DNA from 3 places in the Halomonas sp. KO116 genome. Region 1 is predicted to be linked to each of the others. Evidence: predicted binding sites of a transcription regulator. Region 1 holds the regulator's gene; each other region holds the start of a gene.
What was found. The regulator FNR, encoded in region 1, switches genes on or off when oxygen is low (the NO sensors DNR and NnrR bind a similar motif). The targets are predictions, from matches to a motif close to TTGATNTANATCAA.

Region 1 (10,276 bases):
TACCCTGACCATTCGTAACCTTGATGATCAGGACCACACCTACCAACTAAGCGTTTCCGGGTTACCCAGTTTAGCCTTAGAGAGCAATATGATTGACGTGCCTGCGGGTGAGTCGCGCTTAGAAGTTGTCACGGTGACCGCTAGCCCTGACGAGCTACAGCAACCCAGTCACGATATTGTATTCACGCTGCAGGCTCAGCAAGACGAGCGTATTCGCCTTGAGCGGGACGCCCGCTTTCTGGGCGATATGAGGAGATAAACGACTATGTCATCCCTACCCTCTAGCGAGAAGGTGACCCCCTGGTATAAGCAGTTTTGGCCATGGTTTTTAATCGGCATTCTGTTCTCTTCGATTATCGTCAGCACCGGCTTTGCCGTTATGTCGATCAAGAGTTTCGACGGCATGGTGGTACAGGAAGATTATTACGAGCACGGCAAAGCCATTAATATGGTGCTTGCCAAACAAGAGCAGGCGCGCACTCTGAACTTAAGCGCAGAGCTCCGCCTGGATCCGATGACCAGCGATATTGTGGTTGATTTAAGCGGCGATGCGCGCCCAGAAACGCTCTATTTAGACCTTATCTTCCCTACTGAAGATAACCGTGACCAATCGTTTGTGCTTGAGCACGTGCGTGATGGCCGCTATATCGCCCAAGGGCCTGACAATCTGCGCTATCGCTGGTACCTACAGATTCAGCCCGCACTAGAAGATGCCGACTGGCGTCTGACGGGTGAAGCGACATTCCCGAATGAAAATAGCGTCGCGCTACTGCCGGGAGGGCGCAAAGCAAGCGAATGAGCGACGCCACCCCCTGCTACCACTGCGGCAATCCGGTTCCCGCTGGAGCACCCTGGTCGATTAGCCTAGATGAGGATACCCACCCGCTTTGTTGCCCCGGCTGCGAGGCGGTGGCCCATGCCATCGTCGACGGTGGCCTAGAGAGCTACTACCGCTACCGTACCGAACTGCCCGAACGCCCGGATGAGCGCCAGGCCGCCAAAGCGGACACCTGGTCGGTGTTTGACGACCCCGGCCTGCAGGCGCAGTTTGTCCACCCCGATGGCGACGAGGGCAACGTCAAAGCTACCCTCGCCATTGAAGGCATTACCTGCGCCGCCTGTGCATGGCTGATCGAGCACCGCCTGAACGCCCTGGAAGGGGTCACCTCCAGCGCGGTGAATTTAACCCACCACCGGTTGCGGGTAAGCTGGAATCCCCAGCGGTTGAAGCTCTCGCAGCTGCTGGCGGAACTGGCCGCCATCGGCTACGACGCCCAGCCCTACGAGCCTGATCAAGCCCAGGCGCGCATGCAGCATGAAGAGCGCATGAACGTGCGACGGCTAATTATCGCCGCTGTGGGCATGATGCAGGTGATGATGTTTTCGATCCCGATCTATGTCTCCGGCCCCGGAGAAATCAGCGACGACTTCTATGCCTTGTTTCACTGGCTCTCCTTTGCGCTGGCCACGCCGGTGGTGTTTTTCTCCGCCCAGCCGTTTTTCCGCAACGCCCTGCGCGATCTGCGCACCGGGGTACTGGGCATGGATGTGCCAGTCTCGCTGGCGATTGGCGGGGCTTACCTTGCCAGCAGCTACGCGGTGCTGTTTAACGTCGGCGAGGTCTATTTTGACTCGGTGGCGATGTTTACCTTCTTTTTACTCTTTGCCCGCTACGTAGAAGGCCGCGCCAGACGCCGCAGCGGCCATAGCGGCAATGCGCTGAGCGGCGTGTTACCCATTTCGGCCACGCGGCTGGAAAGCGACGGCAGCGAGCGCATTCTACCCGCCAGCGAACTCGCCCCCGGCGACCGTGTATTGATCAAGCCCGGCCACGGCGTCCCTGCCGATGGCATTATCGAGGAAGGCGAATCGAGCCTGGATGAGTCGATGCTGACCGGCGAATACCTACCGGTCACCCGCCGGGTGGGCGACCGCATTACCGGCGGTAGCCAAAACATGGAAAACCCGCTGGTGATCAGGGTGACTCACGCCGGGCGCGATGCCCGGGTAGCGGGCATTGTCGATCTCACCGACCGCGCCTTTGCCAGCCGTCCGCGGCTTGCGCAGATGGCGGCGCGTATGGCCCACCTCTTTGTACTCCGACTGCTGCTGGTGACCGCCTGCGTGACGATCGCCTGGTGGTTTATCGATCCCTCTCGGATGCTCTGGGTGCTGCTTTCGGTGCTGGTGGTGACCTGCCCCTGTGCGCTGGCGCTGGCCACCCCCGCGGCACTGACCGCAGGCCACGGCCAGCTACGTAAGCGCGGCGTGTTGATTACCCGCGCCGATGCCATGGAAACCCTCTCCAACGTTACCCGGGTGATTTTTGATAAAACCGGCACACTAACCCGCGGCGAAATGCACCTGACCCAGACCCAGCCGTTCGGCGAATTAACCGCCGAGCGTGCCCAGGCGATTGCAGCGGCGTTAGAGGCCCACTCAGAACACCCCATCGCCCGCGCCTTTCGGCCGTTCCGGGATGCCACGCTGCAAGCCAAAGAGATCCACAGCCACACCGGGCAAGGCCTTGAGGGGAGCTTAAACGGCGCCCGCTGGCGGTTGGGCAAGCCCAGGTTTGCAGTAAACGGCGCAATAGATAGCGCAATGGATGGCGCCACCGATACCCCCATCGCGGCACCCGCCAGGGGCCAGTGGCTGCTGCTGAGCGAAAACGGCGAACCCCGCGCCTGGTTTGGTCTGCATGATGGTATTCGTGATGACGCTGCTGCCACGATCAAAGCCCTTCAGGCCCAGGGGCTAACCGTGGAGCTGCTCTCCGGTGATACCGTCGATGCCGTTGAGAGCCTGGCTAACCAGCTCAACATTACTACCTGGCACGCAGGCACCAGCCCCGAAGGCAAACTGGCCCGGATGAAAGAGCTTCAAGCCGCTGGCGAAACCGTGGTGATGATTGGTGACGGCATCAACGACGTGCCGGTGTTAGCCGGTGCTGACGTGGCGATTGCCATGAACGGCGCGACAGATCTCGCCCGTACCCGCGCCGACGCAGTGCTGCTCAGCCCACGCCTGATGCGGATTTTTGAGGCTATCGAGATTTCCCGCGCGACCCGGCGTATCATGCGCCAGAACATGATTTGGTCAGTGTGCTACAACGTTTCGGCACTGCCGCTGGCGGCAATGGGGCTGGTGCCACCTTGGTTGGCGGCCATTGGTATGTCGCTCAGCTCGCTAGTGGTGGTGGGTAACGCGCTGCGGCTGTCACGCTGGCGTACGACGCCGCCAGCCTCTTCGCCAAGCGCTTCAACACCGGTAACCGCATGACGATTCTGTATCTACTCATTCCGCTTTCACTGATTCTGCTGGGCCTCGCCGTCTGGGCATTCTTCTGGGCGGTGAAAAATGATCAGTTCGACGACCTGGAAGGCCCGGCGCACCGCATTTTGTTTGATGAAGATGAAAACGACCTCAACCCCGAACAGCGACGCCAGCGACAACAAGCCAAGCACCGCCCTGCTGCCCCCTCCGACACACACTCGTCCGACGACCAAGAGCCCCGGCCATGAATCCAACCGGCCTTGACCTGCCGCCACTACTGGCAGCATTCGTGTTTGGTTTGATGGGCGGCGCCCATTGCATTGGCATGTGTGGTGGCATTATGAGCGCGCTCACTTTTGCAGTGCCCCCCAGCATGCGCCATCCGGCGCGTATGGGAGGCTTGCTGCTCAGCTATAACGCAGGTCGCATCACTAGCTACATGAGCGCAGGTGCGCTGGTAGCCCTACTAGGCACGCTATTTTCCCTCTCTGCCACGGCGAGAATGCTGCTACAAGTGTTTGCGGCGCTGATGCTGATCCTGATGGCGCTGTATATCGCCAACTGGTGGAAAGGGCTGCTCAAAGTGGAGGCGGTTGGCCGCCGTCTATGGCGCTTTATCGAGCCTGTGGGGCGGCGCTTAATGCCGGTGGTGTATATCCCTCAAGCCTTCGCGCTAGGCGCACTTTGGGGCTGGCTACCCTGTGGGCTGGTCTACTCCATGCTGGCCTGGAGCTTGGCGATTGCCGACCCGCTCCAGGGCGCGCTGCTAATGGGCGCATTTGGGCTAGGCACCCTGCCGGCGCTGCTCGCCACTGGCCTCGCTGCGCGCCAGCTAAGCCACCTGATTCGCCACCCGGCGACGCGCAGCGTGGCGGCACTAACGATTATCGCGTTTGCGCTGTGGCAGCTCTGGACTCTTACGGCACACAACTTCTAATAGCATGACATGGCTCAATCTTTACGCTTTCGTCACGGGTTAGGCTAGCGGCATTACCTCACGTCGGAGCGCCCCTTCATGCCCGTTCATGCCCCTGCGGTTTCACCTCTTGCCTCGTCTGTGGCGGCAGCGCCCGTGCAGCCGGTGTGGGATGAAGCCCTGCTGCGCCGCTACGACACCAGCGGACCACGCTACACGTCTTACCCCACGGCGCTGTCATTTCACGACCAATTCACCCCCGGTGACCTGACCCAGGCACTAGAGCGTAGCAATGCCAGTCAGCGTTCGCTGTCGCTGTATGTTCACGTGCCTTTTTGTCGCAAGATCTGTTTCTACTGCGCATGCAATAAAATCGCCACCAAGAACACCGCCCTGACCGAGCCCTACTTATCCCGACTCGACCGTGAAATGGTGCTGACCGCACGCCACTTGGATACCACACGACCGGTGAAGCAGTTGCACTGGGGTGGCGGAACACCGACGTTTCTTAACTTGAACCAGATGGGCGACCTGATTGATCGTTTGGATGCCCGGTTTGGCCTTTCGTCCTCTGCCGATCGCGATTACGCGATTGAAATAGACCCACGCGAAGCGGATGTATTTACGCTGCGCCACCTGCAATCGCTCGGTTTCAATCGCATCAGTTTAGGCGTGCAGGACTTAAGCCCGCTGGTGCAGAAAGCCATTAACCGTATTCAGCCACGAGTACTCACCGAGACGCTGATGGATGAAGCACACCGGCTGGGCTTTCGTTCGCTCAATCTCGATTTAATATACGGCTTGCCCTTTCAGACTGAAAAAAGCTTTGCAGACACCCTGCGTCAAGTGATCGAGTTAAATCCCGCACGGCTTTCTGTGTTTAACTACGCCCACATGCCCGAGCGCTTTGCCCCCCAGCGGCGGATTAACGTCGATGACCTGCCGGGTAGCGAAGAGAAGCTGGCAATTCTGCGCACCACGATAGAGATGCTCACCGCGGCTGGCTACGTACATATCGGGATGGATCACTTTGCCCGGCCTGACGATAGCCTGGCCATTGCCCAGCGCGACGGCTCGCTACAGCGCAACTTCCAAGGCTACTCCAGTCACGCCCAATGCGATTTAATCGGGCTTGGCGTTTCGGCGATTTCGCGCATTGATGACGTCTACGCGCAGAACCCGAGCGATCTGGCAAGCTACGAGGCGGCGTTGGATCAGGGCCAACTCGCCACTGTACGCGGCGTGCGGTTGAGCGACGACGACCTCATCCGTCGAGACGTGATTGAGCGGCTGATGTGCGATATGGGCATTGACCTGGCTGCGGTCAGCCAGCGCTGGAACATCGATGCCCCCCGCTATTTTGCCCCCGCGCTGGAGCGTTTACAGAGCGCCGAGCAAGATGGCCTACTGACCCGTAGTGGTGATCAACTTAGCGCCACGTCCATGGGTCGTCTGCTGGTGCGCCATTTAGCCATGGCGTTCGATACCCATCTTTCTGGGCAAATAGGGCAGCGCTACTCTAAGATTGTTTAATCACCTTATTGTAGGCATGCTAACGCCATCACAATAAGTAAGAATTTGCTAATTTTACCCTGACCCACTCAAGGAGCACCGCATGTTGGAACCTATGAGCAGCCGACGCTCGCTACTCCACGAAGCGCGCTGCCAAACCTGCAGCCTTAGCTCGCTGTGCCTGCCGCTTGCCCTTGAGTTGGACGATATGGGCCAGTTCGATGCCATTATTCGTCGTCGCGCACCGCTGAAAAAAGGCGAACCACTATTTCGCCAAAGCGATACTTTTACCAGCGTTTACGCGGTACGTTCGGGCAGTTTGAAACAAGTCACCTCAGAGGGAAACGGCAGCGAGCAACTGACCAATTTCTACCTCCCGAGCGAACTAGTGGGGTTGGACGGGATTGATGAGGAGCACTATCCAGGTAGCGTGATTGCCCTGGAAACGACCACCGTTTGCGAGATTCCCTTTGATCGCTTGGACTCACTCTCTGAGGAGTTGCCCGAACTGCGTGGCCAGCTGTATCGCAGCATGAGCAAAGAGTTACGCGATGACCGGCGCATGATGCGTCTGCTGTCGCGTAAAACCGCCGACCAGCGGCTGGCGAGCTTTTTGATTACCCTCTCGGATCGTTTTCGTCGCCGTGGCTACTCGCCCTACAGTTTCCGCCTTTCCATGCCCAGGGCCGATATCGGCAACTATTTGGGTTTAGCGGTGGAAACCGTCAGCCGGATTTTAAGCCGCTTCCAGCAGCAGAGCGTAATGGCGGTATCCGGGCGAGAGGTCAATATTCTTGATATGCAGCGCTTAATCACCCTCGCCGAAGAGGAGCAAAACGCTAGCTGACGTTAAATGCCTGGATACGCCCGGCCAGCAGCTCTGCCTGTTTGGCCTCTAAGCCTTCAAAATCGAAAAGGCTGCGGTCGGCCAACTGGGAAGGGGCAATATTAGTCACCGCCTTAAACATGCTCTCCAGGCGGCCGGGGAATTTTTTGTCCCACTCGGCGAGCATCTCTTTGACCACCTGGCGCTGCATATTGGGCTGCGAACCGCATAGATTGCAGGGAATAATCGGGAATTCCATCAGCCGTGAAAACTCGGCAATATCCGCCTCTTTACAGTAAGCCAACGGCCGAATGACGATATTTTTACCATCATCAGAAAGCAGCTTAGGCGGCATCGCTTTTAAGTTGCCGCCAAAGAACATATTGAGAAACAGCGTTTCAAGGATATCTTCGCGGTGGTGACCCAGGGCGATTTTATTGGCGCCAATCTCTTCAGCAAAACCATACAGCGAACCGCGGCGCAGACGTGAACAGAGCGCGCAAGTCGTTTTGCCTTCCGGGGTTTTCTCCTTCACCACCGAGTAGGTGTCGCGCTCGACAATGTGATACTCCACGCCCTGCTTATCCAGATACGCAGGCAGCACATGCTCGGGAAAACCGGGCTGTTTTTGATCCAGATTGACCGCTACCATTGAGAAATTGACCGGCGCGTTGCGCTGCAAGTTGCGCAAAATCTCCAGCATCGTATAGCTGTCTTTGCCGCCGGAGAGACAGACCATCACGCGGTCGCCTTCATTGATCATCTGGTAATCAATAATCGCATTGCCTACTTCTCGGCGCAGGCGCTTTTGCAGCTTGTTAAATTCACGTTTCTGCTTAGCATCAGCCAGCTCTGGCGAGTCTTGCTCAACATCAGCGAGGGCGGCTCCGAGGGAAGCAGGGTCAAAATGATCAAGAGATTGCATGGTATAAGCACTGCCGAGGGTGGAAGGCATTCAAGAAAAAGTGGCTGCTATTCTAACAACACTCACCGCCCTGACCCAACTACTCGTATGCAGCGCTGCCTATTACTAAGCAGCCTCCGCCATAATGCGCTGCAGGCGCATATACAGCAGCGCGCTGGAAGTGGCCTCACCTAACACACCCTGCATCCCCATCGCGGGTACTTGCCAGCACGCCAGCGCTTGAGCAAAGCTACTCGGTGCCTCTATCTCCGGGTGCAAGCGCCGCAGCTGGCGCTGATGCAGCTTTTCTACGTCGACCTGGGCATTGGGCAGCGCGAAATTCAACCGCTTTCTCAGCAACGCATTTAACGCGCCAATCCGCTGGTCTAACTGCCAGCCGACAATAGGTCGATTGCCAATAAACTCTACTAACGCATTTAAATTGTCGCGATTTGGCGCCGCCACACACCCCGCCTGACACAGCAGGTGATGGCGACGCAGCGATGCATGGTCAGCCTGCCCCGGTGCGCCTAACGTCAGCACAAAAGCACGGCTGGTACGCACCTGCTGTTGGCTAAGCACCACGGCGGCCAAACTGATCACAGGTGATGTCGGCGTAGGCGTTGATGTGCAGGCAAGCGCTACCAGCTCTTCGCCCATATAGGGCTGAAAGAGCCAGGCATAGGGAGAATCAGCACAGCGCCGCCGGTCGCTTTCGCGACGCAACAAGGTGCGTAAGGAACCGCTAAAAAGTGCCACGTGTCGATCTAACAGCCGTATTCCGCTCACGAATACTCCAAATGGTAACGATGGGAAAGCCGCTGCTTAAAGTCTTTGACAATATGCATCGCTTCACGCAATAGGTCGCGCTCAAGGGAAGAAAGATTTTGCACCACGACACGGTTAGCGCGACTGCTGTTTTGGGCGTTAGCTTCTTGAGCACCGACAGGCGTCTCCAACGCGGTTAGCTGCTGTTTAAGACGTAGCTCGGAAAACAGGGCCAACGCTTCGCCCAGGTCATCTGCAAAACGGCGATCCAATCGCCCATCGGCGGCCAGGGCATCCAAACGGTCAAACGTCGAGGTGGCTTGGATGCGCCGCTCAAGCGCCATGGTGCGCACGCCGTGAACAATGGGAAAAATACCGCCTTTCTTGATATCGATACCGTGCTGAGGCTTTTTCAGCGAGCCAAACAGCGTCAGCGGTGTGGAAAAACGTAGCGCCGTGCGCGCAAAGTACGAAAGCAACAGCTCATCACGAGAGCAGCGTTCAAATAGCTCTTCTCGTACACTGGCAAGCAGGCTGGGGTTACCGGCCACCGCATGGGCATCAAGCATGATCGCCAGCTTCATCAGGCTGTCACCATCCCGCTCGCTGGCCCATTTGGCAATATTGCTCTTCCACTGCGACACCGTGGCCACCCACTCAGGGTTTGAAACCATAATATTGCCGGGGCACGGCGGGTAGCCAAGCTGGATTAGGGTATCGGTGAGCGTTTGCATGTGGCTCAAAAGATCTGGCCACCGCGCGTCATCGGCTAAAATCAGACCATTATCCTGGTCTGTTTTTAGGATTTGCTCACCTCGCCCTTCGCTACCCATTACCATCATGCAGCTCTGGTCGCGATACTGTTCCTCTATCGTGAACTCCCAGGCCTTGCTCATGATCCGCCCGTTCAGCGCGGCGAGAAGATCCATCGCAAAACGCAGCTTTACGCCCTGGGCCATCAGCGCTTTTACCAGCTCCGGTGTACGTTGGCTGGCTGCCGACAGTGTCTCTAAACTGCTCGCCTGCTCGACCTGCAAACTCACCACGTAGCTGCGGCTTGAGAAATAGCTAAGCACGTCGGTGAGCTCGACGACGCCTTTTAAGACGTTTTGCTCGAGCACCACTACCCGCGTCACTTTATGGCGTGTCATTAAGACCAATACTTCAAACAAGTATTGTTCCGGCGCAACGGTGACCAGATTAAAATGGGCGAGCTCATCAAGCGGCGATGACACCGCACTACCGCCCAACACCAACCCATTGAGCAGGTCGGTTTTCGTCACCATGCCTAGCTTGCCTTGAGTCTCTACTAGCAGGCTATCAGCATAGCTATCGTTGAGCTGCTTCACCGCGCTGGCAATATCAGTAGCCGCCGCCATTAACAGCGGCGCACGCATACATTCGCTTACCTTGGCCAACATAAAACCCGCCATGGTGACGCCACCTTCGGCACGCTTTTCAGTCAGTAAGCGTGCTTTATGCGTCAACGATTGGCGAAAGAAATTACTGAAATCCGGGTAATGACGGCACAGCTGCTGAAACAACGCTTTGGGCAGTAGGTAACACAAGCACTCCTGCTCGGCCTTAAAACGATAGCGGCTTTTACCGTTAAGGATGCTGATCGCGCCAAATAGGTCCCCGGCCGTGTAATGGCCAATACGCGAGGTAGACGAGGGCAGCGTGGGGTCGATTTCTGCCACTTCACCCTTATGGATCAGATAAACAAACTCGCCCCCCTGTCCGGTCTCTAGAATTATTTCGTCGCGGTCAAAATACGCAAGGTCAATACCGCGACGAATGTGGTCACGTCCTTCATCGTCAAGAAGCGTGAACGGCAGTTGGGATAGATCCACATCGACCATTGTGCATGACCTCATTCAACTAAAGGCGAACTAGAAAATAAAGTAAATAAGCACTCCGCCCGACATTGATCCACATCAAAGGAGTCTTTCCAACGCTTCAAAAACTGTAATCGATTATTATGTGAAGGTGGCTGTACGGGTATAAAGGATTCACTTCCCAAGTAGCAAGTAGAACATTGTTATACCTTTAGCTATCACGCTAAGGTCGAAGC
Region 2 (10,276 bases), on a different replicon from region 1:
TCAGGTCCTCTTTTATCCTACTGATGGGCTTTAACGTCAGATGTGTGGTGGTTCCAATCAGTGCCAGCAGTATCGCCAGAAGAACGGCCGAGGCACCGAGCAATGTCAGGTGGGCCTTCAGCGGTCGTTCAGAGAGCGCCCCCTCGGTTTCAAGAACGGTGATTGAGGCCAGTTTTTCACTGGCGGAGAAAATGCGTTTGAGCCCGAAAAGCGTGTTCGCACCCTGCGCTATGTGGATGAAACCCTCGGGCTTCTCTGCAGCGCCCTGCAGTTGGCTCTGGTCAAAGTTCGGGCTCGCCAGGACGCTTCCGCTAGCCGTTTCGATGACGATGGCATGCCCCAGAAGCATTTCAAACTGATTGATCATGTTGCTGAGGTCGTCGGTTGTGGGGGATTCAGCCTCAATGATTGCCTGAAAGTTTCCCAGCTCTTTGTTCAGGTGTTGCTTCCTGGACTCGTCCGATAGTTGCTTTATCACGTAGGTGTGTGAAAAGAATATCAGAGTAAAATATACGAGGCTGAAAACAGCCCCATACTGAATGGCTGTTCTGCGGATACTTTTCGGAGCAGACATATTTTAACCTGGTTGGTTCACTCGGGCGTTCAGCGGTTAGGATCTTTTTCGAAGAAGTAGCCCTGGCCACGCAAAGTCTTGATTTTATTGCCCCCTATTATTTTTCTGAGCCTGGCTATATAGACCTGAACAACATTTCTGGTGGGGCATCTTTCTATGTTGTAGAGGGTTTCAACCAGGTCGTCCTGGGAAAACACCCGGTCCGGTGAACGGAGGAAACACTGCAAAAGGCGGAATTCCGTAGCTGTCAGTCTGAACTCTTTCTGGTCGGGCGTGGTAAGCGTTCGGTAGGTGGCGTTGAGATGAAATCCGTCGACGCTGATCTGGTCTGTCGTTCTGCCGTCCTTTCTGCGGATAATCGCACTGAGCCGGGCTTTCAGTTCATCAAACTCAAACGGTTTGGGAAGGTAATCGTCGGCACCCGCGTTCAACCCTTCTACTCTCTCAGTCCAGTTGGAGCGTGCGGTCAGAATAAGGATGGCCTCTTTTTTCCCGTTTTTTCTCCATCTTTGCATTAAAGACAGTCCATTTTCATCGGGCAGTCCGATATCGAGAATAACGGCCTGGTAGGAGCTTGTTTCAATCAACGAGTCCGCTTCTTTGCCGGTTTTGGCGATATCGACTGTGTAGTGCGCCTGCGCAAGCCAGTCCGATATTCTTTTGGCAAGTACCGCATTGTCCTCAACAATCAGAATTTTCATTTGTAAGCGCCGTTTTTCGAGGTGGGAAAGTTTCGCCAGTCTGCCATGGATTGTACCAGTAACGGCAACTCCCCAGAAAAACAGCAACCCGTTAAAAATGGGGGGTTACCGGTCGACTTTTCAGTTTGATTTCAGTTGCACCGGGTAGCGTCAACAATCGAGCCACGAACGCGAGAAGCTGTATATACATGGTTTTAGGAGCAACCTATGAGCGATAGACATTTCTATGCAGGTGTGTCCAGGCGCCGCCTTATACAAGGAGCTGCCACAATGGGACTTCTTGCCGGTTTCGACAGTTTGTTACCGGCCTATGCTAGGAGTCTGCGCGGCAGGAGCCACCTTCTGGCATAATACGTAAAAATTCTTCAGCACCGGAGAATCCGATGGGAACCACCTTCCGCCCCTATTCACCTGATCAGGAACTGCTTCTTCCCCCGAGCCTGAACGAGTGGCTGCCCGAAGGGCATCTGGCCTATTTCATCAGTGACGTGGTCGAGGAACTGGATCTGAGTGCCTTCTACGCCCGGTATGAAGGGAGCGGTCGGCGCAACTCGCCTTTCGATCCGCGGATGATGTTGAAGGTGTTGATCTATGCGTACGCGACCGGCGTGTTTTCATCACGAAAGATCGCCCGGAAGTTGGAAGAAGATGTCGCCCTTCGGGTCCTGGCGGCTGGCAATTTCCCCAGACACCGCACTATCTGCGATTTTCGCAAGCAACACCTGGCTGCGTTCAAGGCCGTATTTATTCAGGTGGTCCGGATCGCCCAGGAAGCGGAATTGGTTACTCTCGGTACGCTGGCGATTGATGGCACCAAGGTCCGGGCCAACGCCAGTAAGCACAAGGCCATGAGCTATGACCGCATGCGGGAGGAAGAAGCCCGTCTGTCAAAAGAGGTTGATGAGCTTTGTGGCCAGGCTCGCCGTGTGGATGAATCGGAAGACCAACAGTTTGGCCCGGATCAGCGGGGCGACGAGTTACCCGAAGAGCTTCAGCACCGTCAGGGGCGGCTGGACAAGATCCGGGCAGCGAAGGAGAAACTGGAAGCGGATCAAAAAACGCAAGATGAGGCCAAAGGCCGGCATCCAGACGATGATCGCCGCTCACCCAAGGGTGGCCGGAACTTCAAGAGAGATTATGGAGTTCCGGAGGACAAGGCTCAGAGTAACTTTACCGACCCCCAAAGCCGGATCATGAAAACGAATGATGGGTTCCAGCAATGCTATAACGGCCAACTGGCCGTGGATGGCGAGTTCCAGATCATCGTGGGCAACCGCCAGGGTAACAACCCCAGTGATAACGGCTGTCTGGTGCCGCTGCTGGGCGAGGTAAAAGAAACTCTGGGAAGTTACCCAGGCCAATGTCTGGCTGATGCGGGTTATCGCAAAGAGGAAGACTTGCAGGCATTGGAGACAAAAGGCATAGATGGCTACGTCTCGCTGCGCCGGGAAGGCAAAAAAACCGGAGATATAAACGCGAGCCGGTACCCGGCGACGGCCCGCATGGAGGAGAAGCTTACCACGGCGGAGGGGCGAGCAGTCTACGCTCAGCACAAGCACATGGTTGAGGCGGTGAATGGCTGGATCAAGAATGTCCTGGGCTTCCGGCAGTTCGGCTTGCGGGGCCTTCAGGCGGTGCAGGGTGAATGGGATCTTGTCTGTCTGTCGCTCAATCTCAGGCGCATGAGTTCACTGATGAGGTTGGCATAAGTCGCTGAGGCAGCCTTTGGCTCACGGTAGGTACAGCTGGGGCCCTGCGATGCCCCTTTTAACCGGTTAACTGGCTGGATCGAAAGCGATGATGGAGCCGATCCGATATCGCGAACACTCCTTCCGGCCAGACAATGATCCGGTCTGGCGGAAACGAGGGCTCAAAACGTTTCTGCCGCGCAGACTCCTAGCCCGGATTTCTCATAGGTCCCCGGCAAGTCTCGCAGACTGTGCAGGTTACCGCCACTACCGCTCATTTGCGGCCGCGATTGATTAATAACTGATCAATTTCTGTTGTCCGGACACACGGCCCCCTTTCCCCCATTGAGTCGGGCCGGGGGAGCCCAGGCTTCTATTCCGGAACCAGTTGACGCACCAGGTCAGAGAGTTCGTCTTTGTAAGGATAGGCATCGCTCATCAACACCCGTATGCGTCGAGTGTTGCGAATGATGACCGCGCCCACCTTGATCAGCTTCAGCCGCAGGTTACTGGCGCTCATTCTCTCGAAGGGGGTCTTCTTCAAGTGGGCCCGTAATCGCTCGAACAACGTGTAGGCAAAGCCCGATAAGAGCAACCGCCACTGATTGGTCCACCACCGCGTGCTGGAGGTGCGATCTGCGAACAGACACAACTGCTGATCCTTGATCCGGTTTTCCATGTCACCCCGGGCACAGTATTGCTCGTAGTAGAGTTTAACGCCGTCGTCGTAACGGGAGCTGAGAATGAACCTGGGGTTGGCACCCAGTTCGCCCTCCTCCAGACGCGCGATCACCCAGCGGGGGTGTTTCCAGGTGTGGGCCTGGTACTGGAATCGATAGGTGGCGCAGACTTTTTCACCCAGTTCGTTGTGAGCCTTGCGAACCAGCATCGAGGGTACGTCTACCTCCTTGAGCAGCCGGCTGTTCTTGCTGAGGCCCACCAGATAGTCCACGTTGTTCCGGTCGCACCAGCTCAGCAATCGGGGACGGTAAAAGCCGCTGTCACCCCGGAACACGATGCGGGTATTCGTCCAGTACTGCCGGATGAATTTCACCAGCAGGGCCAGAATGGCCCAGCTGTGGCGGCTGTCGCTTCGGTTGCTGGTGCGCAGGTAGTTCACCAGCAGATGGCGACCGCAGAACACGTACAGTGGGAAGTAACAATGGTGATTGTAGTAGGCGTTAAAGAACTTGCCGGGCTGGTCGCCATGCACCGGAACGTCGGTGCCATCAAAATCCAGCACAATTTCCTTGGGTGGAGTCTCGTGCTGTTCAATGAAGTGATGCCACAGCAGTTCGTGGGCCTTGACCACGGCCTGCCGGTCTACGCGCTGCTCCATTCGGCACAGTGTTGATTTGCCCGCCAGAATGGCCTCTTCGCCAGTCGCGGTCTGAAGTGCCTGGTCAGCGCGTAACGTTTCGTGATCGTTCAGATCTTCGTATCCGGCGGCTACGCCAAAGACCCGTTGCCGGATCATGGTTTGAAGCTTGTGGCGAACCAGTACCGGATTACGGGCATCGTCCAGCACCGTAGCCAGGCGCTGAGTGAGCTGGTGTTGGTTGTCGACTTCGCGAAGCAAAAGCAGGCCGGCATCGGAGGTGATATGACCACCGGAGAAATCGGCTTCAATTTGACGGCGAGACAGTGGCGAGAAGGTCAGTTTTTCAGGTACCATTTTGGATAGCGGCTGTTGGTGCTTGGTGAACGGTGTAAGGTCCTGAAACTATAGCACTTTCAGCCGCTTTCTTTTATCCCCTCATGAGAAATCCGGGCTAGCCAGGCGAGTAGTCGAATACGTAAACTACGCCGATCAATGTGAAGCAAAGAAATACCCCTGGCCGCGGCGAGTTTGGATAATTGTTTTGCCTAGATAACGACGCAGACGAGCGACATAGACTTCGACCAAGTTAGGCGCGGCGGCATCCTGATCCAATGCATAGAGCTGCTCTAGTAGCTGCTCTTTCGAGTGAATGCGATCAGGATGCAGCATTAAGTAGCGTAGTAACCGAAACTCGGTCGCCGTGAGCGAACGCCACGTTTCACCTTCTAAGCACACGCGTTGACCCGCTTCATCCAACGAAATGCCGTTAAGCGTGATCACTTGAGATAACTGACCAGACTGCCTGCGTAGCAAGGCCTTCAGCCGGGCCATCAGTTCGGCTTCGTGGAAGGGCTTGGTAAGATAGTCATCGGCCCCCGTCTCAAGACCGACAACTTTATCTTCCCAGGTATCGCGGGCCGTCAGGATCAAAATAGGCGTGTCGCGTTTTTGCCTGCGCCACTGGGCGAGCAGATCCAGCCCTGAGCCGTCGGGCAAACCGACATCTAAGATCGCCAGTTCATAATGCTCGGTTGCCATCAGCGACTTGGCCGCTTTCAAGGAAGCGGCCAAATCAACCAGGTAACCGTTGTCTTTGAGACTCTCTGCCAAGCTTTCCGCTAGCAAGTCATCATCTTCAAGTAGCAACAGTTTCATGGATATACGTCAGATTAGAGAGAAAAATTGCCGTACATGCCGGATTCGTAATGGCCGGGAATGTTACATGCATACTCTAGCGCGTTAACATTATCAGGAACACGCCATAATAGAGACCCAGTCTCGCCAGGTGCAATGGTGACGCCTTCCATACTCATATTGGCCATATCGTGACCATCGCCGTTTGACATATTGGACATATCGTGGCCTTCACCGTGTGCCATATTCGACATGTCATGGCCTCCGCCATTGGCCATGTCTAGCATCATTTTTCGATGCTCTTCTTGGGCTTCTTTGCTACCAATCACAAATTCATGCTCTAAATTGCCGGTGTTGGTGATTTCAAATTTAACCACCTCCCCAGCCGCCAGTTCTAGCTCTTCAGGGTCGAACCACATATCGCCAGCCTCAAGGCTGATCGTGCGGTCAACGTCAGCCTCGGTTAGGCCATTGTCACCACTGCCTTGGCCGGGCGAAGCCCATGCCGCACTCGTTATCAAACTGAGTGAAAGGGCAAACAAAGACGTTGTTAAGGAGATGTTGCGCATGGTCATTTACCTCAGAGGTTATTGTCACTTGTTCTTTATACGGCGTTAACCTGAAACGAGCCTGAACCTAACGTAAAAATATGGCCTGCTACCCAAAAGCATTTCTAACATGATGATGGATCCTGCCCCCCCTGATTAGAGTCAACGCTGCAGCAATGACTTTTCGTCTTGTTGGTGCAATTGCCTATGGCAGCCTCCGCCTAAACCTCAGCGTAAGGCCCATAAGAAGGAGACCGTTAATTTCGAGCTCTGGAACGGCTCAACAAGGTGGTTGACCTGTTAGTCACCCATTCGGTGATGACACTCTTGTCAGCACTGCCGTGATCAACAAGATAACCGCGACCAGCACCATCTCCAGTGCAATACTTCTCTGTAACCGTCCTGGGGCTGTTGCGTCGCCGCTCTCAAAGGCCGGCACAAGCCGCCACTTGTTCGCGGCAGCAAATAACAGTAGCGCCGCCACAATCAATACCTTGCCGATCAAGAACTGTCCATATGCCGTGGTGAGCAGGGGTGTGAGACCGCCTGTTAGCAGCGTGGCCAAAGTGACGCCCGCCAGTACCAACACGCCAACTCCGCCCATGGCGAGTTGCCCGAAACGGGTCAGAATGCGGGCGGTATTGCCGTGGTTGTAATGTTGCCCCACTAAGTGGAACAGCGGCCACAGCGAGGCTACCCAGAATGCTGCCGCCATCAGGTGAACGATCAGCAAGACAGCCAGAACGAGGCGTGGGGTGTTTACTGTATGCCCCACCTGCACGAATGCCAGCATCACCAATAAAACGCCTACTAGGCTCAAGCTGTTGGCTGTTTTTGAGAGTGTTAAGTTATTGAGCTGAATCGCCTGGACCAACAGCAAGCCAGTTACCACCAGTATCAGCCGGGTCCCGGACGCACCCTCGAACACGATCCCGAGTAGCATTGGGTTGGTTGCAGCCGCTATATTGCCGCCCCCAAGGTAACCAGCTTCTAAAGGCCACTGGAACAGAATCAGGATAATCCCGGCCCAGACAGCAAGGACACCCATGCGGGCGACGTGCCTCCGGTCATGTTCAGGGAGTTGGGGAAATGCTAGACAAAACAACACGGCTCCCGTCGCGACTAGGGCACTGAGGTAAACCCCGGCCGCCACGAGAATCATCGCGACGGTCCAGACGTCGAGGCTATTTACGGAGAACCACCAGGCCATGGGTCAGGGCTCGACCGAGAAGTTAAAACCGTCGGTCATCATGTGCCCGTCATCCGATAGGCCGCGCCAGCGTACCTGGTAGTCCCCAGCCGAAAGAATTTCACCTGGTTTTACGAAGTAGCGTTCGACCTGTTCACTGCCTGGCTGACCATCAAGAGGAACAGAGCCGTCCGGGCCTGTCACTTCAAACTGGGTGATACGCATCATGCCACCAAACTCAATGCCAATCTCTGCTGGGGAATCCTGAATGGTCACGCCATCCTTAGGTGAAGTGCTTGCGCCCCCTTCATGGGCCAGCACTGGGATTGCTAGCGACAGCAACAGCGTTGCTAAGGTAGCGTGAATGATAGGGAGCGAACTCGTCTTCTTTTGCATACCGTATCCTTATATATTTTTAGGGTTGAATGGATGCCGTTACTTCATCGCGGAGGCGCTAAAACTGATTCGGCTGAGCCTTCTTACATCGTTCATCTGCCCTGTTTGGCGAACAAGGCGCATGGCGTCGTGCTTTTCTTCATGGAAATGAGTCGGTGTTATAACGTGCCAACCTGAAACAGGGCTGAAAATGGCGGAAAAAATGATCTGTGACAACACTTAGGTATTGGGATCGGTTTCTCCTTTACCTTTGGGCCACCTATAGGTTGTAGGTTTATAACGAAAGCTAACTCCGCCTTCTTCCATTTTTAATGGATAAGGCGATGTCTCGACCAGCAACATGATAAGAGGAAATATCATGGTTAAGCACAAGATGATCTTTGCCATTGGTCTGGCTGCAAGCCTCAGTGTCCCCAGCAGCGCCATTTTCGCTCAAGGTATGAGCCAAGGCGCCCAAGGTCAGGGCAATATGATGGACGGCCAAGTCGGTATGGGTTCGGGCATGATGATGGGCAGTCAAGAAGACATGTACCCAGGAATGATGATGGGAGGGCAAAGCGGGATGATGCCTTGTCCAATGATGGGAGGCATGGGGAGCATGGGCGGTATGCTCGACGAGCAGCAGATGAGTACCATGCGTGAGATGCGCCAAGAACACCGCGCGGCCCAGCTTGAGCGGATGGGCGAATTGATGAACCTGCGCGACGACATGATGCAAATCATGCAGACTGAACGCCCTGAACAATGGAAAGTAAAGACGCTGCATGCTCAAATGGCCAGCCTTCATGGCGATATGATGGCTGATAACGTGCGCATGCATAACCAGATGCAGGACTTACTAACCGACGAGCAGCGTGAACAGATGAGTGGAAGCATGCCCAGCCACCATGGCCCGCAATAAGCCTTGGCGATTGCCTCTTTTTTTAGGAGTGATGGCATGATGAACGCGGAATGTTTTGCTTTTATGGGGTCAATGGGGTGGCTAGGCTGGTTGATGCCCCTGGCCATGCTGTTATTAATTGGCTTGGCGATCGCTTCGCTGGCCAAGTACCTCTTCAGTCGTTCACGCTAAGGAGTTGAAAATAATGCAACATATGAGCACCAAGCTTTTACTCTCTGGTTCCATGCTGCTTGGGGCGGTCTCCGCCCAGGCGGCGTTACCGCCAGAGGCAACATTGTATAAAAACCCCCAGTGCGGCTGCTGTGACGCTTATGCACGCCATCTTGAAGAGCTCGGCGTAGAAGTGACGATTATTGACGATGTAGAGCTGGGTGATATTAAGCAGCAGGCAGGCGTGCCCTATGGCCTGGGTTCATGCCATACCATTGAGATGGGCGAGTATTGGATCGAAGGCCACGTTCCAATGGAAGCCGTGCAGGCGCTGTTTGAGCAACAGCCTAAAATAGATGGAATTGGTTTAGCAGGTATGCCGATTGGTACGCCAGGTATGCCAGGGCCACAAGACGGTCCTTACGATGTCTACGCGTTTACAGACTAGGAAGATGAGCAGTTTATGACCCTTTAATTGAGTGATCAAAGCTGGCCTGTTGGTTGCGGTGCTCTTTCGCTGACTCTAAAGCTTTTCATTTATAAAAATTCTACCGATTTCGCTTACGTCAACCATGTTGTTTACGGCTCGAGAGTTTTCACATAGCCTCGGCCAAAAGCAGCCTATTATTTGCGTCTATCAAACTAATTAAAATTAGAGACAGTGCAAGTATTTCTCAGTAGTTGCGACCGAGGCATGGCCCAGTCGGTCGCGCACGTAGAGCAAGGCATAGGTCTGAGCCTTGGATTGCATCATTGAGTACAGCGTATGCGTGGGATTGGTGATGGCACTCAGGAGATCAATCGATTGATGCTTGCTTAGCACCCAAATTACGGTTCGTGGCGTCTTCAGCGTGACATCTGCGGTCGTACGTCTTCCTCCACTCGCACCGACGTGAGCGAGGAGGCCTGTAGGTTGCCTAACCATTACCGTTTTCATGGCATACGGAACAGTCATCACCCAACCACACTTGGTGCCATACCGATAGAATGCGCAAAGAAGTCGTAGCCGGGCATTCACCGTTGCTGCGGCAAGGCACCGCCCTCGGGGCTTAGGTTCCAGCCCCGGAACTCCGCGAATACCGTAGTTTCTCGGTCATTGCCCACATCACGCCAGTCAATAGCATTCACCTCACACCAGCCAAAGAACTGATACAACGCTTTCCGGCATGTTATCCACGACTTCCTGGATTGAACCCTGCCACGCTTGATCAGATGCGCTATACAAATGTCCAGGGCTTCCTCAGTAATCTTTCCCTCCCTAGATATAAGGATTGGAAAGCCGGTGTAATTTGGGTTTGAACTTGCTCGTGCTGGAGAAGAATCCATTCTGCGCTTCTACCAGGGTGTATCACTTTGGCAATCGGTAATCAGCCAAGCTGGCGCACGTACCAGGTGCCTATGATAATATCAGCAGTGGCCACGGTTGGTGCCATTATCAGCATGAGCCCGGTCAGTAACCTGGCTGACCTGTACCTCATCACTCTGCCTTTGGTCCCTAGTCTTTTTTGTTTGATTTTAGCCGTTTCTGATGGTCAGCTAACTGCTTGCGCAGATCCTCTTCGCGGGATAAAGCGATTGCCAGCTGTGTCCGGGTTTCTGAGTGCTCTTCCTGAATATTTGCCAACTCCTCAATCCGCTTAGTCGCTGTCTTCAGCTCGCTACGGGCGTCGCTGG
Region 3 (10,276 bases), 1.4 Mb from region 1:
AAAAATAGGCTACTATCCCAAGTACGATCCAATGATTATTACCGCTGCTTCCGATATAATTTGCCAATGACTGATTCTAAACCGAACGCTTCATTAACCGCCCCAAGCATTCATGGTGATGCCCTTCCGCCCGTGGAGCAGCATGCTCAGCAGTATGCAACGGTGCGTAATGCCCATGAAACCGAGCTGATTGAAGACTACGTTGAGCTGATTGGGGATTTACTGACGCATCGTGGCGAAGCGCGTGCGGCGGACATTGCCAACCGCATGGCGGTGAGTCAGGCAACCGTATCGAAAATGATCAGGCGTCTAAATGAGCTTGAGCTGGTGACTAGCAAGCCCTACCGCTCTCTGTTTCTGACCGAGGCAGGCCAGAAAATGGCAGAAACCTCACGCGCTCGGCACGATATCGTATTGCATTTTTTACGCGCGCTGGGGGTCAAAGATGCCACTGCTCGTATTGATGCTGAAGGCATGGAGCACCACGTGAGCGATGAAACACTGGATATAATGCAGCGATTTACCGAGCAGCAGCAGAAAAGCTAAATGCTCATCAAGAAGCTATCGGGTTAAACTTCAAGGCTCCTGTGATGGGATAAGCGCAGGTTGCAGAAAATTAAAGCTCACCGCTCGCTACTCGTGCGGGCATTCCAAGGCGCCCTATACCTGGCAGCTTCAAGGCAGGACGCATCACATCAATACCAAAACTCAAGCCGAGAACATTAATTTCGATGCCCTCTTCTAGCGCCAGCATAATACCGGCTACCCCGCCTAATGAGAGCTGGTAACCCGTGCCACTTGGCGCAGGTGCCAAAATACCGTTGAAAATATAATCTTTGCCGATAGCGGTAACGGGCAGCGTCACCTCAAAGTCTGGTACTTCACGAATCACCCAAGCGATAAAACTGTTGCTGTTAGGCCCGGGCCATACGCGATAAAGGTCGGCTTGAGGGTAGTCAGCAGCAGCGGATTCTATCTTGGGTATTAATTGTGCAGCCGCATCACCGCGGTAATCGGCCAGCAGCGTGGGCGGGTTACCAAACCAGGCACGATCGGGGGTATCAATAGAAGAGACTACCGTAGGGCGACGCCAGCTCAACACTTGATGCAGCCGGTAGCTATCAGCATTCTCTGCTTTCGTTGCAATCCAGATATGTTCGCCAAACGCCCCGCGCCAATTATAGGCGCGGGCAGAATAGACCTGCACCACGGCTTCGGAGATCGCGGCTGGGTCTGGGGCGATCCCAGCGGAGGAGCGATCCAACGATGACCAATGTCCTTCTGTTACCACTTGATTACTTGCCAATATCCATACAGGCCCCACTAGCAGCAGCGCTAAAAGCACTACGAGAGTGAACAGCCATCGCAGCAGCGTTTTCATCGTGTTACCCGAAGCTAAGAGATAACTGTTAGTACCGCGATAGCTAGCTGGACGCAAGCATATATTGTCGATTTGAGGAAAACGCTAATAACGGAAGCTAAATGTAATAGCCGTTCAATTACTATGATATACGTTACCTTTTTAGTCAGTAATAAAAATGTAACATAGGTTAAAAAATAACCATAAATATTAATTAAATAAAAAGGTTAAGAAAATCATCGCTTCTTTAACTTGATTAATAAGGATAAATTTAAAGCTTATATGGCCTCTCAACGCAGACGATAGCCCACGCCTGTGAGCGTCTCGACCCGCGCAGACTGGTTACCAAGCTTGCGGCACAAGACACGAACAACGGCGTCAACCACATTGCTGCCGCCCTGATAACGGGTGCCCCAGACATGCTGCAAAAGCTCACGGCGGCAAACTGCCTTGCCCTGATGTTCAACCAGGTAGCGCATTACACCGAACTCCACAGGGGTTAGCGCAATACGGCCTTCCGCCAACATCAGTTGCCGGGTGTAGTTCTACTTTTCCGTTCCAGGTAGGCTTGTAAAGGGCGTGCGTTATAGCCAAATTTGATGGTTAGGTTCTTTGATACTGAGTTCCGGAGAGAGGATCACTCCAACAAAAAAAGCAGGCAAAAAGATAGAGTCATCGAACCCTTCTAGAGATTCGATGACCATTCTACGTTTTGAAATTTTATTACCTGTCACCTTCAAACCCTTATATCATCTATTACCTTCCATACGCCGGGCGAACTCCATGCAGAATGGTGTATTAAGTCTTTTTCCGCGATGCTGTGTGCCTTTCCACTTAGTATGACGTCGTGATCGTGCACCTCGACTTTGATCGCATTGGCATCCTGAATAGCCCTACGTTTAAGTGAGGCCTCAATATCGGCCTTAACAGCAGCAGCGGTAGGCTTAGGTTTGAGAACGATCTGGTTACTCACACCCGTAACCCCTGTCAAGTAGCGTATGGAACTAGCAGCCACACGCCGTTGATACTCCCAAGGGACTTCGCCGGTTAGCGTCACCCAACCGTCTTCAACCATTATCTTTAATGGGTCATGTGGAATGTATACATTCCACTCCAGCGTATTTTTAACCGCACGAGCAATATCTGCATCAGTGCGATTGTTATTTCCAGGCAGATTTACGTCCATTTCAACGGCAACGCCTTTAACACCGCTAACTCGCTGTGCTGCCATTTCTGAATGCCACTTCTCTGCATAACTATCCACATGGCCTGCCAATGTCACAATGCCGCCGTTAACCTCTACCCCAATATTCGAAGCACGAACAGTGGGTTCATACTCAAGTTCGGCAAGCACATCTTTCTGAATTTGACTGTCTGACTTTGGCATCATTTGTACTCCTGTAGTTTTGCAAGACAATCTTGTTATCAATTAGAAATACACGCTCTATCTACTTGATTTCAAGCTTACGCCGTGAAGCTTGTTTGGCTTTTGGCATAGTGATTGTCAATATGCCATCCTTAAATTTGGCTTCAGCATGTTTAGCATCCACTTCTACTGGCAGGGCAATCGTCCGAGAAAAGGAACCTTGCCAAATTTCTGAATGGTAATACTCATCCTGTTTTTCCTCGGTTTTTTCGGAACGCTGACCTTTTAGCATCACGGCATGTTCGGTTATTTCAAGGTCTATTTCTTTTCGGTCAATCCCTGGCATCTCAGCGCGCACTTCGATTTCTGTGTCTCGATCAATGATGTCAACTTTAGGGTTATGTTGACCGAAAAAACCTAGCCGTTCTTTTATTAAGTCTTCCTTGAAAAAGGGCTTCATCCAGCTGCGCTCGAAGAAACCTTCTATCATACGATCAAACTCTTCCAGCGGGCTTAAAGAGCGCTTACTTGGAAGTGAACTCGTATCTTTTTCCGACATTACAGGCTTGCTGATTGCTTTTTCCATGACACTACTCCTATGTAGTTCTTTTACTTAATAAAAGGGATAAACTGCATCTTTATCCTTCATTTTTTCAATGGCTACATTACAAACCATGGTATATTTATAGCGCAAATACTTTTATTTAAAAGGTGGTAAATGTAATAAAAAGCACTAATATGCAAAAACTTGATCCAGAGCAATTAATACCAGCTTCACCCCAGCTCACCTATAAAATGGTAGTAAAATTATTGTGTAGTAGTTAATTTCAACCCATATTAAACCTATCAATAGAATTTCATATCACAATGTTTTTTCATTATTGCTTTTGTTATATATGCGGGCAGCTTAAAGCACAGTGGCATCAGCGACACCTGGCACTCAGGTGAAGTGAATCAGTAAAGGTAAGTAAATGTTATTGCTAGATAAACTAACGCTCAGCTTCTAGGGTTAATAACAATGATTTATGATGAGACACAATACCAACAATTGGACAGGCTGGTACGAGCATCACTGGCAGGGCTAACACTTGGCATTTCTCCTACATCGGCCATGCTAACTTACTTGGACTGGCTATCAAGCCTCCAGCTTTCTCCTGGAACTCAGGCTCATCTAGTAAAAAAAGCAATGAAGAAACAGCTACGCTTGCTGTCTTGGGTTAGCCATTCGGCCTTCGACCCCAATGCCACACCTTGTATTGCCCCCCTGCCCCAGGATCGTCGTTTTCGTGACCCTGCCTGGCGTTACTTCCCCTATAATCTGCTTTATCAAGGCTTTCTTCTTCAACAGCAGTGGTGGCATAACGCCACCACCGGACTACGCGGCTTATCCCCGCATCACGAGCAGGCAGTAGAATTCGGTGCCCGCCAGTGGCTTGATGTGTTCTCCCCCTCCAATTTTTTACTGACTAATCCCGCTGTGCTCCAAAAAACCGTTGAGAGTGCTGGAGCCAACTTAATGCAAGGCCTGCAGCACTACTGTGAAGATATCCAAAACCACTATCTCGGCAAAAGGTCAGCGGGTGCTGAAATGTATGTCGTTGGAAAAAATGTAGCAATTACACCGGGCAAGGTTATCTTTCGCAACCATCTGATCGAGCTAATCCAGTACACCCCTACTACAGAAGAAGTACATGCGATGCCTATACTCATTGTGCCTGCATGGATCATGAAGTATTACATCCTAGATTTGTCCCCCCATAACTCGCTTGTTAAGTACTTAGTCGATCATGGCCATACGGTTTTTATAATTTCCTGGCGTAACCCAACGAACGAAGATCGCGATATTGGGATGGATGACTATCGCCAACAAGGCATTCTGGCGAGTCTCGATGTCATCGAAACCCTATTTCCTAGTCAGAAGATACATGCGGTAGGCTACTGCCTGGGCGGCACCCTGTTGGCCATTACCGCTTCTGCGATGGCCAGAAATGGAGCCAACCGCTTGGCCTCAATGACACTCTTCGCCGCACAAACGGACTTCCGAGAAGCTGGTGAACTAATGCTTTTTATTGATGAAAAGCAGCTCGCTTTCCTTGAAGACTTAATGTGGGCTCAGGGCATTCTCGATACGAAACAAATGTCAGGGGTATTCCAGGTACTGCGCTCTAACGATTTAATCTGGTCCCGGGTCGTGAACGAGTATTTATTAGGCACAAGGCAACCCATTAACGACCTTCTCGCCTGGAACACCGATGCAACTCGCATGCCCTACCGTATGCATTCTGAATACTTGCGTACCCTATTTTTAAATAATGACTTAGCCGAAGGACGCTTGCGGGTAGAAGGCCGCCCGGTGGCGCTTAGCGATATACAAATACCTATTTTCTGTGTTGGCACAGAGTGGGACCATGTCGCACCATGGCGATCCACCTATAGGTTGCACCTTCTTGCAGACGCACCGGAGATTACTTTTTTGCTCACTAGCGGTGGTCATAACGCGGGTATTATTAGTCCCCCTGAACAACCGCATCGGCATTATCGGATAGCCACCGCCTTTGAAGGTGACTCCTATATTGATCCAGACACTTGGCTGGAGCGTACAGCAATTAAGCCAGGCTCCTGGTGGGGTGCATGGCAATCATGGCTGGCAGCAAGGTCAGGCCCCCTTGTCGAGGCACCTCATGTTGGTTCACAACCCTACCCACCTCTCGAAAACGCCCCAGGCAGCTATGTCAGAAAAGCATAGCTCCTGTATGGCTAGCTTAATGAAGACGCTATTCACATTGTGTTCTTCGAGCCTGGCTATCTAACGAAACTGATCGGCGCCCACTAATATAGTGGGATCAACCCTATACAATTAGAGAAATAAATAAAAAACACAAAACGATAGGTAATAACTTTTAGCGACTTCAGCAACCAAATAAGTCTTAAAACGCAATCATACAAGCTTCATGTCCAAACCCTATAAAATATTATATACTTACTGCATCACGCCTCAAAGAAACGCTATAAAACAACTTAATAAACTGCAAGCTTTTCATATAGTCAAATCAAAAATAGAATACTAAAACCAGTATTGCTCATCTATCACCTTATGCAACTATTAGCAGTAGTAAAGCACAATACTATCACTCCTTTAAGTGATGCTTTGATGTATTTAAAATAGCCTCTACTCACTCATCAAACTGCCTATTTATTGGTGGATGAGTTAATTTTAGCTACCAAATAGCGCACTGACACACTCAGTGTACTTGCTAAGAAAGCTCCTAAAAGTGCTAATGTCATATCCTTCTGCGCATCCCAAATATCTCCCTGGGCACCTAGGTATGACTCCCCCAATTCCCCCGGGAAGAGCACAACCGCCAACCACTCTACAATCTCATAAAATGCCGAATGGGATAAAATCATCAATATAGGTAGTAAACGGCATAAAACTGTCTCATATAGAAATAGCCCTTTCGTAAGATCCTTCATCAATGGAAATAGGAGCAGCCCATAAAGAAAATGCACCCATCGGTCGTACTGATTACGTTCGAAGCCAAACCAATGATCCAAAGAAAACCCAAACAGGGTTTTCAACCACTGGTCATAGGGCACTTCCGAATAGGTATAGTGAGCGCCAATTTCATGAAATACTAAAAAGAGAAAAATACTTAACCATGCCAGAGGCGAGACGCCTCCCTGATACCACATCCAACCCAACACGGGCACCGCTACAAAGACCAGTATATTCTCAAGTAGCCAATCCGATCGATAATGAGGCGATATGGCTAGCCATAGCCAAAACAATATGAAGCCAATAAACAGCCATACAGGAAATGGATCAAGCGTTAGTAGCCGAGCACGTACTTGCTTAATCCTAGACACACTCCCCTACCTCTGTTTATTGATTTAACCAGCCTGTTCGGTGCATCACTATTTTTTCGACTTCCAATATAGCCATCATCACCATGCCGACGCTGATGATTAATACCCCATCCAAAACCGCTAACGGACGCGTATCGAAAAGGGCATTCATAGCAGGCCAGTAGGTAAACATCGCCTGAGCAACTACTACCACAGCGACAGCAGACAGCACAGCGGGGGTGCCCAGTAACCCCTGCCAACTAAATGAGGTGTAGTGTAGATAGCGCACATTAAATAGATAGAAAATTTCCAATACGACGATCAAATTGACCACCAAGGTGCGAGCCATCGGCAGCTCATCCCCACGCCCCAGTGAGTAAAAAAATACGCCCAACACCGCTGCCAAAAACAGGAACGACACAAGCGCTACCCGCCAGATCAGAAAAGGGGTCAGCAACCCTTGGTTGGCGGGCCTAGGGCGGCGCTGCATGACGTTGGGCTCTGCCGGTTCGAACGCTAGAGCAAGGCCAAGGGTGCCCGCCGTGACAAGATTAATCCACAAAATCTGCACCGCAGACATCGGCATTGAGAAGTTAAACAAGATAGCGGCAATCACCGCCAATACCTCACCGCCATTAGTGGGCAGTGTCCACGCGGTTACTTTGCGGATATTGTCATAGACTACTCGCCCCTCATTCACTGCAGCGACGATGGAGGCGAAGTTATCATCCAGCAAGACCATCTGGGAGGCCTCCTTCGCCGCATCAGTCCCTTTATGTCCCATGCCAACACCGACATTTGCCTGCTTCAACGACGGTGCATCATTGACGCCATCGCCGGTCATGGCCACGATCGCCCCCGTCGACTGCAAGGCACGAACGATACGCAGCTTGTGTTCAGGGTTGGTGCGAGCAAACACACTGGCTTCGGTCACGATAGCGGGCAGATCAGTGTCTGAAATATCATCAAGTTCACGCCCTGTCAGGACGTGTGGATCTTCTCCAAATCCTAGCTGCCGCGCAATCGCCGTGGCCGTCTCAGCGTGATCACCGGTAATCATTTTCACCGCAATACCCGCGGAGTGACACTCTTTAATGGCGGCCACCGCCTCCTCGCGCGGGGGGTCGATAAACCCTATCAGGCCAATGAAGACAAGCCCATCCAGGTCGGAAAAAGCCAGCTTATCAGTATCGGGAGCTACTGCTTTAACGGCGAAGCCGAGCACTCGCTCTCCCTGGGCGGCTGCGTTCGCGATCTTGGCAACCCAGGCGGCTTGGTCTAGCGATGCCGTCCCTTCACCATCTATCTGGGCGACACATCGTTGCAGTAGTTCATCGGGGGCGCCCTTAACAAAAATCCGACAATCGCCTGTTGAATGGCGATGAAGCGTAGCCATAAAACGATGCTTGGCATCAAAGGGGAACTCATCAAGTCGCGGCCATTCATGGCGAGTTAGCTCCGGCTCCAAACCAGCTTTAATGGCCAACGCCACCAGCGCTCCCTCCATGGGATCGCCCATTACATGCCAAGCACCATCTTCCTGGTTCAACTGAGCATCGTTGCACAGCACTCCCGAAAGCACTAAACAACCACTCTCTAGCTGCTGTTCATCCGCAGTAGCGTCATCGGTAGAAGCAGCTTCCAGCCGCCCTTCCGGCACATAGCCCGAGCCTGTCACCGTGTACCGCCCATGAGGGACTTCCAGCAGTCGCACCGTCATCTCGTTACGCGTCAAGGTGCCGGTCTTATCGGAACAAATGACCGACGTAGCGCCGAGTGTTTCTACCGCCGGTAGCTGCCGGATCGCTGCATGACGACGCGCCATGCGCTGTACGCCGATAGCCAATGTAATGGTGATAACCGCTGGCAAGCCTTCAGGAATAGCCCCCACTGCCAGAGCAACGACCGCTATCAGCGCGTCCGGCCAAGCATAGCCACGTACCCATACCGCAAAGGCAAAGAGAACGACCGCCACCGCCAGGGTGATCCAGGTAAACCGCACCCCAAAATGGTTAATCTGGCGCAGTAGCGGTGTGGTCAATGGTTGTACTTCACGTAGCAAAGTACTGATGCGCCCGATTTCCGTAGCGCTACCCGTTGCCACAACGACACCCATCGCCTGCCCGGTAGCCACCAGCGTCCCGGAATAGGCCATAGAGTACCGGTCACCTAATGCAGCGTCCTTGGGCGCTGGTGTTTCGCGTTTTTCTGCCGCTACCGACTCGCCCGTCAGAATGGCCTCTTCGATACGCAAAGCACTCGTACGAATAAGCCGCAGATCAGCAGGAACCCTGTCCCCTGGCTCAAGTGACACGATATCCCCAGGTACAATCTCTTCCACGGGCACCTTGACTCGCCTTCCCTCTCTTACCAGATAAGCGTGGGGGGCGATGAGATTGTGGATCGCGCTCAGCGCCTTTTCTGCTTTACCTTCCTGCATAAATCCAACCAGGGCGTTGACCAAAACCACCGCCGCAATGACCGCAGCGTCAACGAAATGCCCTAGCAGCGAAGCGGCAAGCGCTGCCGCCAACAGAAAATAGATCAACGCGTTATGAAACTGGGCAAGAAGACGCAACAAGGGATGGCGACCGGCCACCTCTGGCAACCGGTTACTTCCATAAGTAACGAGGCGCTGCTTCGCGTCATCCACTGCTAGCCCGGCGGTTGAGGTCCTTAGCGCCGCAAGGACGTCCTCACCTCGCGTGGTATGGGCATCGCTGGGCGGTGAATCCAATGGAGAAACAGTAGCGTGTTTAACAGTCGACGTCTCCATCCGGTCTCCCTGGCAGACGAACCCAAAAGGAATAAGCAACCTTTACAGCTTGAGCACCACCGTCACGATATCGATTTCATCACGGTCATGGCAGCAAGCAGAGTAATCATGGTGAGTGAAAGCAAAGTACCCAACTTACGAATCGACCTCGAACATCTCAGATGGTGGAGGTGTTTCCATCACCAAGACGGCAGCGCCGGTCAGCTTGCCTTCCCGGAGATCCTTCAGTGCGTCATTAGCAGCGTGCAGCGGGTAGCACGTTGTACTGGTTCGAATTGTCGCTTTGGAGGCCAGCGATAAAAAGGCCTTACCGTCCTGGCGAGTCAGGTTAGCTACCGAGCGTAACTGGCGCTCTCCCCACAGTAGCGCATACGGGAAAGAGGGAATGTCACTCATATGTATACCGCCACAGACGACGACTCCCCCTTTGCGCACAGCGCGGAGTGCCAGGGGTACCAACTCCCCCACAGGTGCAAAAATGATAGCGGCGTCAAGAGACACTTCCGGCAACTGTTCAGAGCTACCTGCCCACGTCACGCCTAAGTGTTGCGCAAATCGTTGAGACGCCTCATCGCCTGGGCGAGTAAAGGCGTACACTTCCACGCCCTGCCGTTTTGCGACCTGAGCCACGATATGCGCCGCCGCGCCAAAGCCATAAATACCGAGACGCTGCAGGTCATCGCCACACATGACTAGAGAACGATAGCCGATCAGACCGGCACACATCAGTGGAGCTGCTTCTACAGCGCTATAGTCGGGGCCGATTGAAAAGCAGAAGCGATGGTCCGCCAGCGTATATTCAGCAAAGCCACCATCAATCTGGTAGCCAGTAAAGCGCGCCTGATCACAAAGGTTCTCTTGCCCATGTAAACAGTAACGACATTCACCACAGCTATACCCTAGCCAAGGAACGCCCAGGCGTATTCCC

Region 2: KO116_RS22400 (copper resistance CopC family protein) is a predicted target of FNR. The motif match lies at 7,754-7,767, and genes of this name have one in related genera.
Region 3: KO116_RS12125 (Hsp20/alpha crystallin family protein) is a predicted target of FNR. The motif match lies at 3,475-3,488, and genes of this name have one in related genera.

What each region holds. Positions count from the first base shown of each region.
Region 1 is NZ_CP011052.1:1,161,082-1,171,357, reverse strand. Features, by position in the region: gene ccoG (cytochrome c oxidase accessory protein CcoG) at 1-259, shown strand, start outside; gene KO116_RS05450 (FixH family protein) at 266-799, shown strand; gene KO116_RS05445 (heavy metal translocating P-type ATPase) at 796-3,282, shown strand; gene ccoS (cbb3-type cytochrome oxidase assembly protein CcoS) at 3,279-3,524, shown strand; gene KO116_RS05435 (sulfite exporter TauE/SafE family protein) at 3,521-4,213, shown strand; gene hemN (oxygen-independent coproporphyrinogen III oxidase) at 4,292-5,725, shown strand; gene fnr (fumarate/nitrate reduction transcriptional regulator Fnr) at 5,808-6,551, shown strand; gene ttcA (tRNA 2-thiocytidine(32) synthetase TtcA) at 6,544-7,455, opposite strand; gene KO116_RS05415 (DNA polymerase III subunit epsilon) at 7,561-8,223, opposite strand; gene KO116_RS05410 (DUF294 nucleotidyltransferase-like domain-containing protein) at 8,220-10,064, opposite strand.
Region 2 is NZ_CP011053.1:212,398-222,673, forward strand. Features, by position in the region: gene KO116_RS22365 (ATP-binding protein) at 1-574, opposite strand, end outside; gene KO116_RS22370 (response regulator) at 604-1,275, opposite strand; gene KO116_RS22375 (IS1182 family transposase) at 1,659-2,984, shown strand; gene KO116_RS22380 (IS1380 family transposase) at 3,337-4,638, opposite strand; gene KO116_RS22385 (response regulator transcription factor) at 4,774-5,439, opposite strand; gene KO116_RS22390 (cupredoxin domain-containing protein) at 5,454-5,987, opposite strand; gene KO116_RS22395 (copper resistance D family protein) at 6,271-7,176, opposite strand; gene KO116_RS22400 (copper resistance CopC family protein) at 7,180-7,551, opposite strand; gene KO116_RS22405 (hypothetical protein) at 7,910-8,452, shown strand; gene KO116_RS26140 (hypothetical protein) at 8,489-8,623, shown strand; gene KO116_RS22410 (DUF411 domain-containing protein) at 8,637-9,050, shown strand; gene KO116_RS24280 (DNA-binding protein) at 10,098-10,276, opposite strand, start outside.
Region 3 is NZ_CP011052.1:2,607,483-2,617,758, forward strand. Features, by position in the region: gene mntR (manganese-binding transcriptional regulator MntR) at 67-546, shown strand; gene KO116_RS12110 (DUF3750 domain-containing protein) at 617-1,381, opposite strand; gene KO116_RS12115 (winged helix-turn-helix domain-containing protein) at 1,651-1,887, opposite strand; gene KO116_RS12120 (BON domain-containing protein) at 2,097-2,750, opposite strand; gene KO116_RS12125 (Hsp20/alpha crystallin family protein) at 2,809-3,312, opposite strand; gene KO116_RS12130 (PHA/PHB synthase family protein) at 3,745-5,472, shown strand; gene KO116_RS12135 (DUF2238 domain-containing protein) at 5,916-6,593, opposite strand; gene KO116_RS12140 (HAD-IC family P-type ATPase) at 6,610-9,348, opposite strand; gene KO116_RS12145 (zinc-dependent alcohol dehydrogenase family protein) at 9,484-10,276, opposite strand, start outside.